4 regions of the Levilactobacillus parabrevis genome follow, and region 2 is predicted to be linked to each of the others. Evidence: predicted binding sites of a transcription regulator. Region 2 holds the regulator's gene; each other region holds the start of a gene.
The links. Region 2 encodes NrdR, which represses ribonucleotide reductase genes. Its sites were predicted from a motif close to ACACNATATATNGTGT; they were not measured.
Positions count from the first base shown of each region.

Region 1: ACEPSU_RS04475 (deoxynucleoside kinase) is a predicted target of NrdR. The motif match lies at 1,374-1,389, and genes of this name have one in related genera.
Region 3: ACEPSU_RS05315 (deoxynucleoside kinase) is a predicted target of NrdR. The motif match lies at 1,693-1,708, and genes of this name have one in related genera.
Region 4: pnuC (nicotinamide riboside transporter PnuC) is a predicted target of NrdR. The motif match lies at 1,233-1,248, and genes of this name have one in related genera.

Region 1 covers NZ_CP168688.1:940,195-943,361, forward strand. The annotation lists gene ACEPSU_RS04470 (amino acid permease) at 1-1,209, shown strand, start outside; gene ACEPSU_RS04475 (deoxynucleoside kinase) at 1,450-2,082, shown strand.
Region 2 covers NZ_CP168688.1:1,668,892-1,672,058, forward strand. The annotation lists gene dnaI (primosomal protein DnaI) at 1-173, opposite strand, end outside; gene ACEPSU_RS07885 (replication initiation and membrane attachment family protein) at 177-1,556, opposite strand; gene nrdR (transcriptional regulator NrdR) at 1,560-2,060, opposite strand; gene coaE (dephospho-CoA kinase) at 2,474-3,109, opposite strand; gene mutM (bifunctional DNA-formamidopyrimidine glycosylase/DNA-(apurinic or apyrimidinic site) lyase) at 3,102-3,167, opposite strand, start outside.
Region 3 covers NZ_CP168688.1:1,105,569-1,108,735, forward strand. The annotation lists gene ACEPSU_RS05305 (MDR family MFS transporter) at 1-575, shown strand, start outside; gene ACEPSU_RS05310 (DUF960 domain-containing protein) at 642-971, shown strand; gene ACEPSU_RS05315 (deoxynucleoside kinase) at 1,023-1,670, opposite strand; gene ACEPSU_RS05320 (Cof-type HAD-IIB family hydrolase) at 1,826-2,596, shown strand; gene pgmB (beta-phosphoglucomutase) at 2,944-3,167, opposite strand, start outside.
Region 4 covers NZ_CP168688.1:2,377,171-2,380,337, reverse strand. The annotation lists gene ACEPSU_RS11145 (alpha-glucosidase) at 1-237, shown strand, start outside; gene ACEPSU_RS11140 (MarR family winged helix-turn-helix transcriptional regulator) at 518-1,000, shown strand; gene pnuC (nicotinamide riboside transporter PnuC) at 1,317-2,069, shown strand; gene ACEPSU_RS11130 (magnesium transporter CorA family protein) at 2,244-3,164, shown strand.

The sequences.
Region 1 (3,167 bases), 730 kb from region 2:
GGCTGGAACTACTGGTTCAACTGGGCCATTACGGTTGCCGTTGATATTTCTACTGCTGCTCTGGTCATGAAGTTCTGGTTACCTGGCGTTCCCGGTTGGATCTGGAGTGCCGTTGCCTTGCTTCTGGTCTTCACGATCAACGCATTCTCCGTTCAAGCCTTTGGTGAAACGGAATTCTGGATGTCTTTGATCAAGGTTGTTACGATCTTTATCTTCCTGGCTGTTGGTTTAATGACGATCGTTGGTATCATGGGCGGTCACGCAACTGGCTTGGAAAACTTCACTTACAAGAAGGCACCATTTGTTGGCGGTTTCCCAGCCATTCTGAGTGTGTTCGTTGTTGCCGGGTTCTCCTTCCAAGGTACTGAATTAGTTGGTATCACGGCTGGTGAATCTGAAGACCCTTCACACAGTGTTCCTAAGGCGATTAACTCAGTGTTCTGGCGGATTATTTTATTCTATATTTTAGCTATCTTTGTCATTGCCGCCGTCTTACCATACACGAGTCATGATCTGTTAGGTTCTTCTGCAAGTGACATTGCAATCAGTCCATTTACGTTGGTCTTCCGTCGTGCTGGTTTGGCTGCTGCTGCCAGCGTGATGAACGCGGTTATCTTGACGGCCGTTATCTCAGCTGCTAATTCTGGGATGTACGCGTCAACGCGGATGCTGTTCTCCCTGTCAAAGGAAGGCTACGCACCTAAGTTGTTCGAAAAGACTGGTAAGAACGGGATTCCTTATCCTGCATTGTTTGCCACGACCATCATCGCTGCATTGACCTTTATCAGTAGTATTGCCGGTCCTCAAATCTACATGTGGTTAGTTGCCGCTAGTGGGTTGACTGGGTTCATCGCTTGGTTCGGGATTGCTTTATCTCACTTACGGTTCCGTCGGGCGTTCACCTTACAAGGCCACAAGCTGTCTGAACTGAAGTACCATGCAAAGTGGTTCCCATTAGGACCAATTCTGGCCTTGGTATTATGTATCGCCGTAATCGTGGGTCAAGATCCACAATCCTTCTTCACTGGTAACTGGGAACAAGTGCTGGTTACCTACATGAGTGTGCCACTGGTCTTAGTCCTCTACATTGGCTACAAGATCAAGAAGCACACGAAGTTGATTCCATTGAAGGATGTCGACGTTTCTCCAGTCCATCGTGATGGGACGTTAAAGGAAGACGCTGCGGCACGTGAAGCATCAAACGATTAATCTGGAATTGTGTGGGCAATTTTCACTTAAATAAAAAAATTTTAACGACGATTGGTTCGAGTGAATCCCGACCAGTCGCCGTTTTGTGTCTGACAAGGGGACAGAACCCGTGAACCGCTGAAGAGGAATTTTCCACGATATATTGTCTTTTGCCGATAGGGTTGGTACAATATGTAGTGTTGAAATTTAGACCGGATGAAAACGATTTCCGGTATGCGCGTAAATCAAAGGAGAGATAGCATGCTTGTACTATCAGGAACAATTGGGGCCGGCAAGACGAGTTTAACGAACTTATTAGCCGAACACTTACAGAAACCAGCTTTTTATGAATCGGTGGACGATAATAAGATTTTGCCACTGTTTTACCAGAACCCGCAAAAGTATGCTTTCTTATTGCAAATTTACTTTTTAAACAAGCGGTTGGACAGCATCAAGGCTGCCAACGCTGACGATGAAAGTGTCTTGGATCGTTCAATCTTTGAAGACTCCTTACTCTTTCACTTAAACGCCGACCTCGGTCGAGCAACCAGTACGGAAGTCGATATCTACGATTCCTTACTGGCTAACATGATGCAAGAATTACCAGACGCCGTTCACAAGAAGAACCCCGATCTATTGATCCACATCAACATTTCCTTTGAAACGATGTTGGAACGGATCAAGAAGCGTGGCCGTTCTTACGAACAGATCGATCACGATCCTAGCTTGTTCGAATACTACAAGCAACTCGATCAACGTTACGTGAACTGGTACAACAACTACGACAAGTCACCTAAGATGCAAATCGACGGCGACAAGCTGGACTTCGTGGAAGACCCAGCAGCGCGTCAAGAAGTTCTCCACTTGATCGACGAAAAGATTGCTTCACTCTAAGCTTAACTTGAGTAAACCATGATAAATGGTTGAGAGCACTGACCACGGTTGGTGCTCTTTTCTTTACAGCAAAATGAAGATTAATGGTTGCCACTAAGCTAGTGTATTTTGTCCGCACTGCGGCTGCCAGGGATTCCACCTGCTGTGGGGACGCTCCGGCCTGAGAAGCGGGCTTCCGACTCGACTTGGAGCCACGAAACCCACCTGTCTCCAAGCTCGCCCGTGGTGTAAACTGGCCAAAAAACGCCAGTTAACACCACCTCCACGGCCGGCTCCATCCCTGGCAGCCTTCGGCTAAAGATGGTTTATGGCCATTTCAAAATTCAAGGTCTAAACACACTTAGTTTTTCAGCTGATGGTATGCAATAACCGGAGTTGATTTGTGTTTGAAATGATGACTGGAGATTTTTATTACTCGGTGAAAGTGGTAGGTGAATTCGTTTGCCGGATTGTTTTTTCATAATTAACAATGCTTAATCTGGACGGTATTTATGCTCGCAGTGATGACAGGTCGTGAAAATTGAGCGGCTATGTAAAGCCATCGTCGTAAGAGACCAGAGATTCCGCCTGCTGTGGGGACCGCCTGCAGCCAGAGTGCGGGCTTCCGTCTCGGTTTGAAACCTCGCGAAGTTCGTGCGATTTTCCAAACGCGTCCCGCGCTGTACGGCCGGGAAAGTCACCGGTCTAACACCGCTGTCACAGCTGGCTACACCCTGGCTGCCTTCAGCTAAGGCAACGTTTGACAGGTATGTATTGGACTGGCTGGAAGTTTTAGCATAGATGCACCAGTGATTGAGGATGATAGTAAATTTTCACTTAACCTTGTTTTGCTCCTAGTCAATTGTTATAGAAGAGGTGTAGATCGTGGCAAGTGGACTTCGCACGTAATATGACGATTTGGCAGGGATTTTATATTTATTGTGATATTGTTATCGGCAAGTATCCAGGTGAGTAACAAGCTTAGCCGGAGGGGGTCAGGATGGAGCCGGCCGTGACGATGACCTTGACTGACGATTCTTGTCAGTTTAGGTCATGGGACGAGCTTGGAGACGCTGGTCTTTGCGGCTTCAAGTCGAGGTCCAAGA
Region 2 (3,167 bases):
TAGAGTTTCGCCGCCGAACGGGTCATGACGTCCTCGGCCAGTTCGGCTTTATTTTCCTGGTAAAACTGATTGACCTCGGGATCGTCGTAAACTTTAGCCATCAACTGACGGTAATTGTCATTCAAATGTTGCTGACTCATGAGCTTTTGCATGGTCTTGCTTAAATCTTCCATCTGCTAATCCTCCTTCCCCTTGCTACGCGCTTCTAGTCGCGCAATGCGTTGCTGTAATTGTTTCTGCTGCTCGTCAGTAAGCTTTGCGGTCGTTGGTGCCTGAGCTGCGCCACTCGGCTTCTTCGCCCAGTCTGGCAACGTCTCCTTGACCGTCGACTGCTGACGTCGAGAACGACGAGGCTTGCTCAGCGCTTGCTGCCGCTCCCTGATTTTTTGAATCGCCAGTTCCGGCGTACTAACCTTAGACTTGCTCCAATCGTTAGCAATCGTATCTAATAAATTTTTATTCAACGTTGGCTTGTTCTCGTCCACTAAAACGTGATAGATCATCAGATTCAGGACAGACTCGGGGAACAGTTGTCGACTTACCAAGTCCCGAACAATTCGCTGTTCGCCATCCGTTACGAAACCACCGGTACTCTGCTTGATCCCCTGCAGAAACTTCACCGGAGCTGATGCACTGGCGACCTTGATCAAGGCCTGCTCGGCGCTGGAAGCACCCTTGGCTGTAGAAGCGGCGGCTGACGGCATACTTGCTGCCGAACTAGCCGGTGCGCTCACTGCCTCGCCGCGATGCTGATACCCGAAGGCCTGGGCCACAATGCGCTTGAACTGTTCCGGATTGAAAATGTTGGTTGCCAAGTCCGTAGCCTCGCCAATGTAGCGAGCCATGGTCGGTTCATCCAAGCCATAGGTCGCGTGCTCCGTCAGCAATAACTGACGGTACTTACCGACGGCGCGAGTGTCCACGAAGGATCGCTCTAACAGTTCTCCTAACAGCTTAAAGTCAAATTGAACCTTATCCGCGGACAAGTCCGGCGCGCTACTAGTCGTCGTTAGATTCTGCCGATTACTCGTCACCACTTCGGGGATATCACGCAACTCATCACCATCCACATGAAAGACGTCCAGAAAGTTCTTCGTAATATTTTGTTCTTCGTCACTGGACCTTGCCGTCACAGTGTTCGCCGTAACCAACGCTTGGTACAGGTCCTCACCCACGACGCCCAGCAACTGAACACTCAACAGGTCATCCTTAAAGAAGTCCTGCGGCGCAAGCGGTGCATGTAACTCGTAGACGAAACTAGAGAGATCGCCCTCCGTTTTTACCCGCGTCGTCAGGAGACCCGTTGCCTCTAACCGTAACCGCGCCGCGTACAGGTGAGCTAGGTCTAAACCCAACTCCGCTAGTAAAATAGCGTGGCGCTTATAGGTCTCGCGTTGTGGGAGCCAAAAAAGGGCCGAGAAGAGCCCCGTGGCACTCGGTCCAATGATCGGTTGGTAGAGCTGCGTTAAGGTTTGCCAACTTTGGTCGGTCAACCGATCCGCCAACCGAACCAAAAAGCCCGTCTTTGGCTGCAATTGGTGCCAGGAATCCTCCATGCCTTATTTCGCCTCGCTTTGCCGGTCTGTCCGGTCCTTAGCTTTTGCTTTATCTTTATCCATCATGTCTTTTAATTCGTTGAAGAAGACCCCAGTATCCTTGAACTGCCGGTAAACACTGGCAAAGCGAATATAGGCGATCTCATCAACGTCGACCAACCGGTTCATCACGTATTCCCCAATCAATTGACTGGAGATTTCGTTGACACCGAGTGCCCGAATCTTATTTTCAACTTCATCAACGATCTTCGTCATGACGTCCATCCCCACCGGCCGTTTTTCAGCCGAGCGAATGATGCCCCGTAAGATCTTTTCGCGATTGAACTCCTCACGCGTGCCGTTCTTTTTAATTACCAACAGCGGTGTCGCTTCAACCCGCTCAAACGTCGTGAACCGAAAGCCACAGCTCTCACACTCACGACGCCGGCGGATGACACGTCCATCGTCGGTCGGTCGACTATCGACGACCCGCGATCCATTATGATGACAGTGCGGACACTGCATTTTGGTCACCTCATTTTTTCATTGGTTACTTGATTATCTAACGCTTTACGTTGATTTAAATTGTCGCCTTCGGCTGCCAGGGATTCCGCCTGCTGTGGGGACCAGTAAAAGCCTGAGAAACGGTCTTTTACCTCGTCTTGAAACCTCGCCAAGTAACGGCGAGTTTCCAAGCACGTCCCATGATGTAACCCCGGGAAAAACCAAACGCCCGGGCTAACATCATCGACACGGCTGGCTGCATCCCTGGCCTCCTGCGGCTAAGCTAGTTTTTACCACTATCGTTCAGACTCTCCTGATCATCACTGAAACCATCCGTGACCAGTGGCCGCAAACGATGTTACTAAACGACTTATCGCTTGTACGTTAACGAACAACTTTGCCGTCCTAAATCCACACAACCAACATTCCGCCACTTAATCTAGCTCTTCAGCCAAGACTGCTGCCGATGAGCCTAAATTAGTGGTGTCAAGCCATTCTACCACTTGTTGGCGCGTTTGGGCAATCGTTCCCGCGTTATCGATGACCACATCGGCCAACGCGACCTTCTTGGCGATGGGCCACTGCTGGTCCATTCTAGCCTGGGCCGCGGCTTCACTTAGGCCATTGCGAGCCATCAACCGCTGTCGTTGGATTGTCGCCGAGGTCGCCACCACCATCACGTGATCGACCAGATCGACCAGGTAACCAACTTCATAGAAGGTCGGTGCATCAATGACGATACCCGTCACGTTCTGAGTGCGGTACAGCGCCAATTGACGTTGAATTTCCGCCTGAATCAGCGGGGTCGTAATCGCTTCTAAGCGATGTAGCTCTTCTGGTCGGCTAAAAACTAACTGCCCCAACTTTTTACGGTCAAGACTGCCGTCACCTTGACGAAAATCTTCGCCAAAAGTGGCACAAATCTGCTGGAGTCCCAGTGTTCCTGGCGCCACCACTTGGCGGGCAATGACATCGGCGTCGATAATCTTCAGACCAGCCAGACCTAGCCAGTGGCTGACCGTCGACTTACCCGTAGCGATGCCGCCAGTTAAGCCCCACACCTCAGTCATCTTTGATTTCCTCTAATGCCTCTGGTGGGTAAGGCTGGCAGTGGGGGCAGAAATGCGT
Region 3 (3,167 bases), 560 kb from region 2:
TTACACCGAGCTCGCTGATGTGGATTGTCGGGTCCTTTATTGCTGGTAAATTACTAATGAAACGCTCACCATATCAGATTGTTAATATTAGCCTGACGCTGGTGCTGATTGGGGCGGTTATTATGGCGATTATTCCCGCTACCACGCCGTTCTGGAGTTTCTTTGTCATTGCCGCAATCTGCGGGACTGGCTTTGGGATTACGATTACCACCACGACCGTCACGGTGCAGAGCAAGGTACCCGTGGCTGAGATTGGGGTGGCGACTTCCTTTAATACCTTGGCACGAACGTTGGGACAGACCGTGATGGTGTCCGTTTTAGGGATTGTCATGAACGTGGTGATGGCGCATGGCGTTGCCAGTCATCCCGGGACCAGCATGGCGATGATGAATAAGTTAATTAACCCACAAACGGCCAAAAATCTCCCAGCGCACCTGTTGCCTACGCTACATGGTATTCTGTATCAAGGGTTACACCTGATTTTCATTACCGGGGCCTGCCTGATTGTGGTTTCATTCTTGGTCAACTTGCTCGACCGCCGAGGCACGCAGAGCTTAAGTGACCATCAAGCGTAATTATTCCCGTTTTAAGGGGAGATACGGTATAATAGTTCTAAATGACCGAGAGTGGAGGCGAAGAAAATGTTTGAAAATAATCATTCACGTTACGCCAGTTACGGTACCGTTGCGGCCTTGCCCGGCGACATGATCGACGCCGTTTGGGAGATCATCGACCAAGACCTCCAAGGGGTATTTCCGTTGGAGAATCTACTGACGTTTAAGCTGCATAACAACCAAGGGACGACTACGTTTGAATACGTCCAATTAGATGAAAATGATCATCCAGGAGCCCTGAGTGCGGGGTTCGATACGGATTTCGCTTATGCTCCCGAACTCCCAGATACTGTTCTGGCCTACGATGATGGTGACAGCCAGATTATCCTGCTGCCATCTGAAACGGCGGACCATTAAATTAAAAAACTCCCCCAAACCATTTCTGGCTTGCGGGAGTTTTTTGTCAATTTAGACCGTTGCGTCGGTCCGAATGCCTTTTAAGGCGTCATCAATTTGGCCTAAAACGATGTCGGTGTTACCCGGCTTGTCAAGATCGTACTTCTGTAAGTCAATCTTGATCTTAGGGCTGATGTCGTAGTCGGCGAACCAACCTTGGTAAGCCGTCCACATCTTCTTGTAGTAGGATTCCAATTCAGGATTGTTGTCGAATTGTTCGTAGTCCCGGCCACGCTTCTTGATCCGGTGAAGAATGGTGTCGAAGTCGGCATCGGCGTAGACTAATAAGTCTGGTGCCTTCTTTGGGAGTTCGTCCAATTCGGTCATCATGTTGTCGAGGAGTTGTAAGTAAACCTCGAGTTCGGTGTCCGTAATGTTTCCTTCAGCGTTGTTTTCTCGCGTGAACAGGGCGTCTTCGTAGATTGAACGGTCGAGGACGTTGTTGTCGTCCGCGAGGGCTCGTTTGATCATGCTAAACCGCTTGTTCAAGAAGTAAATCTGTAGCAAGAAACCATATTGCTTTGGGTCCCGGTAGTAGAGTGGTAACACCGGGTTATCACCGACCGGTTCGAAGAATGCTTGCGTATTTAAATGTGATGCGATTTTTCCAGTTAGAGTCGTTTTACCGACCCCGATCATTCCAGCTGTAATTATCACCATGATAGCCCCTCTTTAATTAGAAATACAAGATATAGTGTACCATAAAATGACTGACTACTACATCTGCCGGGAAGAAAAATTTCCGCCATTTCCTGTACTTTGGTCATTGTTGTATAATGAAACCGTTGGTATTAGTGGATTAGGAGGTTGATTAAATGTATCAAGCAATCGTCTTTTTTGACTTGGATGGAACGTTATTTGACGACGACAAGAATGTTTTACCGACAAGTGTCGCAGCCATTCAAGAAATGCAACAACATCATATTCTACCAGTTATTGCGACTGGAAGAAACATTTTTGAGATTCAATATGTCCTGGATGCCACGGGAATCGATGCTGTGGTCAGTGCGAACGGTAGTTACGTCCAATATCAGGGCAAAAAATTAACTGCGGCCGTGATCGATCAGAAGACGTTAACGGCCATTACGGCCTTTGCCAAAGAGCAGGGTGATCCGCTGGGTTACTTTAACAACCAGGGCTTTCGCTTGAGTCAGGCAAACCAGGACACGACCGATAACTTTAAATTATTGCGGCTAGACGCGCGGGTCGATCCCACTTGGTATCAGACCCAAGATATTAACTTTTTGAACGTCTTCAACCGCGACAAGGAAAAAATCTACCGCGAGAAGTTCGCAGGGACACTGTCCTTCGTCCGCAACAATCCGCGCGCCTTGGACACCATGCAGACGGGGGTCACCAAACAGACGGGAATTCGCACGTTCTTGAAGGAAGCCGGCCTCGAGAAGGTTAAGACTTACGCCTTTGGGAATGGCTTGAACGACCTACAGATGTTTGATGAGGTCGATATCCCGATTGCCATGGGTAACGGGGTCTTCCAGGCCAAGAATAAGGCGGCATACGTCACGGCTGGCAATATGGATGACGGCATCGTCAAGGGTCTGCGTCACTTCGGTTTGATCCAGTAAATCAGGTGACCAGTCTCGTTAGTATAGCGTATTTTGATTAGGAAGAATAGGGTCAAAAAGACGGGCGACACGTAGCTAATCTGCTCACTATTGCAGTGGGGGATGGCGGGTGTTGCCCTTTTATTGTTTAATTTGTGAGAACGTAAATTTTCCTAAAGTTGCCAATAAAGATGCGACTGATTGGCCACTTTTTACATTAGTACTAAGTAGGGGGCAAAGCTAAGAGTGTGGTACCGGCTGTCTTTGGCTCACGTTTCAATCCTATAAAATAGCATAATAAAAGAGCCTAGGGAGTTGTCCCAGGCCCTACTGATAGCAGATTGCTTATTTCGGATTGCGCGTTGTGATTAGCCTAACTTCTTTGCGATGTTCGCCAACGTTACGTCGGCCGTGTCGGCAAAGACCATGTCGGCGGCACCCAATTCGGTGGCATCACCGATTCCCAGGGAGACTTCACCGGCTGCGTTGATGGCTTGGACGCCGGCAGCGGCATCTTCGACCCCAATACATTGTTCAGGTGGCAAGTTTAACAACTGGGCCCCCTTGGTGTAGATCTCAGGGTCCGGTTTGC
Region 4 (3,167 bases), 710 kb from region 2:
GGCCGTTATGAATTGATTGATACTAAAGATGACCAATTATATGTTTATCGTCGAACTTATAATGGCGATAATTGGTTGATCGTCGTGAATATGAGCAATGCTGCTGCAACCACTCAGGAGTTTGATTTAAATCCGAGCGAGCTGATTGTCACCAATATGCGGGTAGATGCAGCTTCGGATGAAACGCAGATTCAGCCGTGGGAAGCCCGGTTGTACCATTTACGAAAACTAGAGTGAGATTGAAAGCGGGGCGGTCCGGGTGAAAACGCGGCCGCCTTTTGTATACATTTGATTGTGAAAGAGTATTTTAGCTGTTAATAATTAGCCAGAATTATAGTCGGAGTAGTTTAAACCATAAACTTTTCGACAAATTAGTGAAAGCCACTTGCATTTCACGAGATTGTTCTTTATTATTAAATGTATAGATATTTCTATGGGGTCAACCATTTTGCGTATTGCTAATCGTGTTAATTATCTTAGCGGTTAGTAAGTAAAAGATAAGGATATGATGAATACTATGGCAAAAAGTAAGGTCGTACATGCGGAGAGTTTCTTCGAATCTTACATGGAGTTGAAGCGAGAATTAGAGAAATCAGCAACGCGATTCCAACGAGCAATGGGGATTTCGGTGGATCAGTATGCTATTCTGCATCATATTTTGGAGAATCCCGGTAAGTTGACGTCGGCCACGGTTGCTGACAGTCGGGGAATCTCCCGAGCAGCTGTTTCACGCGGGATTTCACAGCTGATTCGGCGCGGTTACGTGCTGCAGAGCTATCAGTCTTCCGATCGCCGGGTACGGCCGCTGTCGTTAACCACGAGTGGGGAAGAGCTAGAAATGACGTGTCATGATCTGCTGGTCAAGTCAGCGAAGATCATGAGTGAGACCCCCCTTTCTGCAGAGGGGAGTCAGTTAACGGTGGGTGAAGCTAACACAGATGCTTGCGTCGGCTACGGCACAATTAACGCCGGAAGCACCAGAAGAGTAAGGGACTTTTAAATTTTTCTTTAGACGGATCAGTCGTTCACGACTGATCCTTTTTATTTGGCCATTTCCCCTCAAACTATAAAAAGTGTGCAATGCCGATATGTTATAGAATCCTGTTTCACAGGACACCTGACGGGAGAGTAACCGTTTTCTGATAGCCTTGGCGTCATGAAACAAATTTGAAATTTTTCCAGTTTCAGAGAAAATTGCGTGCTATAATCATACCTGTTGCTCAAAACGAGCGACACAATATATTGTGTAGTGTAGCCACTTTGCCGGCGAGATTAATACTATATGTGGTTAATAAAACATGAGGGAGCGCATTAACATGAAGCATTATATTCAATTTTTATCTCACCAACTGAAGGGCTGGCCACAACAGAATTATTATCTGTTCTTCTTTAGCCTCGGGTGCCAGGTCATGACCTTGGTTGGCCAGCAGATAACGCTACTGACGGTGCTGACGTTTATTGGGACCACGTTAGGTGTGCTGTGTGTTCTGGCAATTAACGCGGCCAAGTCAGTCAACGGCTGGCTGGGTGTGTTGTCTGCGATTTGCTTCATCGTTACGGGTTTCGCTGCTAAAAATTATTTAAGTATTTTTGAACAGTTATCTTACGTGGTCACGCTGGATATTCCGGTTCTGCTGAGTGCAAGCTGGAACGTTAACATGGCTTCTAAGATTCGGAAGTTTGACGGTAAGAGCTGGGCCATTGCGTTGGTTTCCACGGTTGCCGTTTACCTAATCTCCGGGTGGGCCATTGGCGCCTTTACGGACGATCCTCGGCCTTGGGTCGATGCGATCAGCTTTGCCATCAGTTTAACGGCTGGCATCATTTGCTTCTTACGTTTCAACAACCAGTACGTCTGGTGGATTGCTTCAGGTCTCGCTCAAATGGTTCTGTGGTTCATTTCGTTCCGGCAGGGTTCTGCAACGCTGGCGATGTTTATCAACAGTTCCGTCTACCTGATCAACGACGTGTTGGCCTTCACCGTTTCACCTTGGTACAACAAGAAGGAACGCGCGCGGATCATCAAGCAAGAGACGGCGTACGCTGCCAGTCTAGAGAGTTCCAACTAAGTTAAGGTTTAGTGATTGGGCCGTTGTTTCAGGCGTGGGGCTTGAAACAACGGCTTTTATGGTGATTTTGTGCTTGTCGAATGCGTGACCGTCTTTTCAAAACTGACTTTTTTCAGCGCGGGTACGGGGGACGTGGTACACTAGGGGCATTGCTTGTATGAGGGAGCGGAGACCATGATAGTTGAGAAGAAGATCGGGGCGAAAGATCAGGACCTGGTATGGGTCATGACTATGGTTGAGGAAGAAGCTGACCGAGAGACCCTGAAGGTTAAATATGGCCTAACCGATGAGATTTTAACGTATGTGACCGATGAAAACGAGCGGTCCCACTATGACCGGGACGATTTCTTAAATTCACAATTATTTGTGTTGCACGTGCCGGTGGTCGTAGATCAGGTATCCCAGCGCTACATCACGCGACCAGTGACGTTTCTATTGAAGGGAAATAATATTTTTTCCATCACCACGAAGAATACACACTGGGCGAATACGCTGTTGGATGAGCGATTGAAGCTGGATCAAATCTACGACACAAATGAATTGTTGCTGGTTGGGATGTTCATTCTATTCGACCAATTTCTGGCGCCGATTCGCAAGATCAATGCGGAACAGAATCGTTTGGATAAGCAACTCAATAAGTCGCCGGATAACAAGGACTTAATTGCGCTGTCCAACCTGCAACAGAGCCTGGCTTACTTTGTCAGTGCCACGCGTAACAACGCCATGATGGCGGTCAATCTCAGCAATACGCCGTTTGGTCGGCAACTTTCTGACACCAATCAGGAACGGCTAGATGATGCGGTGATCGAAGCACGTCAGGCCTCTGAAATGACGTCAATTGAAGCCGATGTTGTTGACCGAATCTCAAGTACGTTCAATAATGTTCTGAATAATAACCTGAACGACACGATGAAGTTCTTAACGATTTGGTCATTGGTCTTAACGATTCCAACCATTGTGACTGGTTTTTACGGTATGAATGTCAAACTACCGTTGGCTAATCAAGGCAGTGTCTCATGGTTGATCACGGTGGCAATCATGCTGGGAGTCATGGTATGGGTCGCACTGATGCTGAAACACCGACATTTCTGGTAAAAA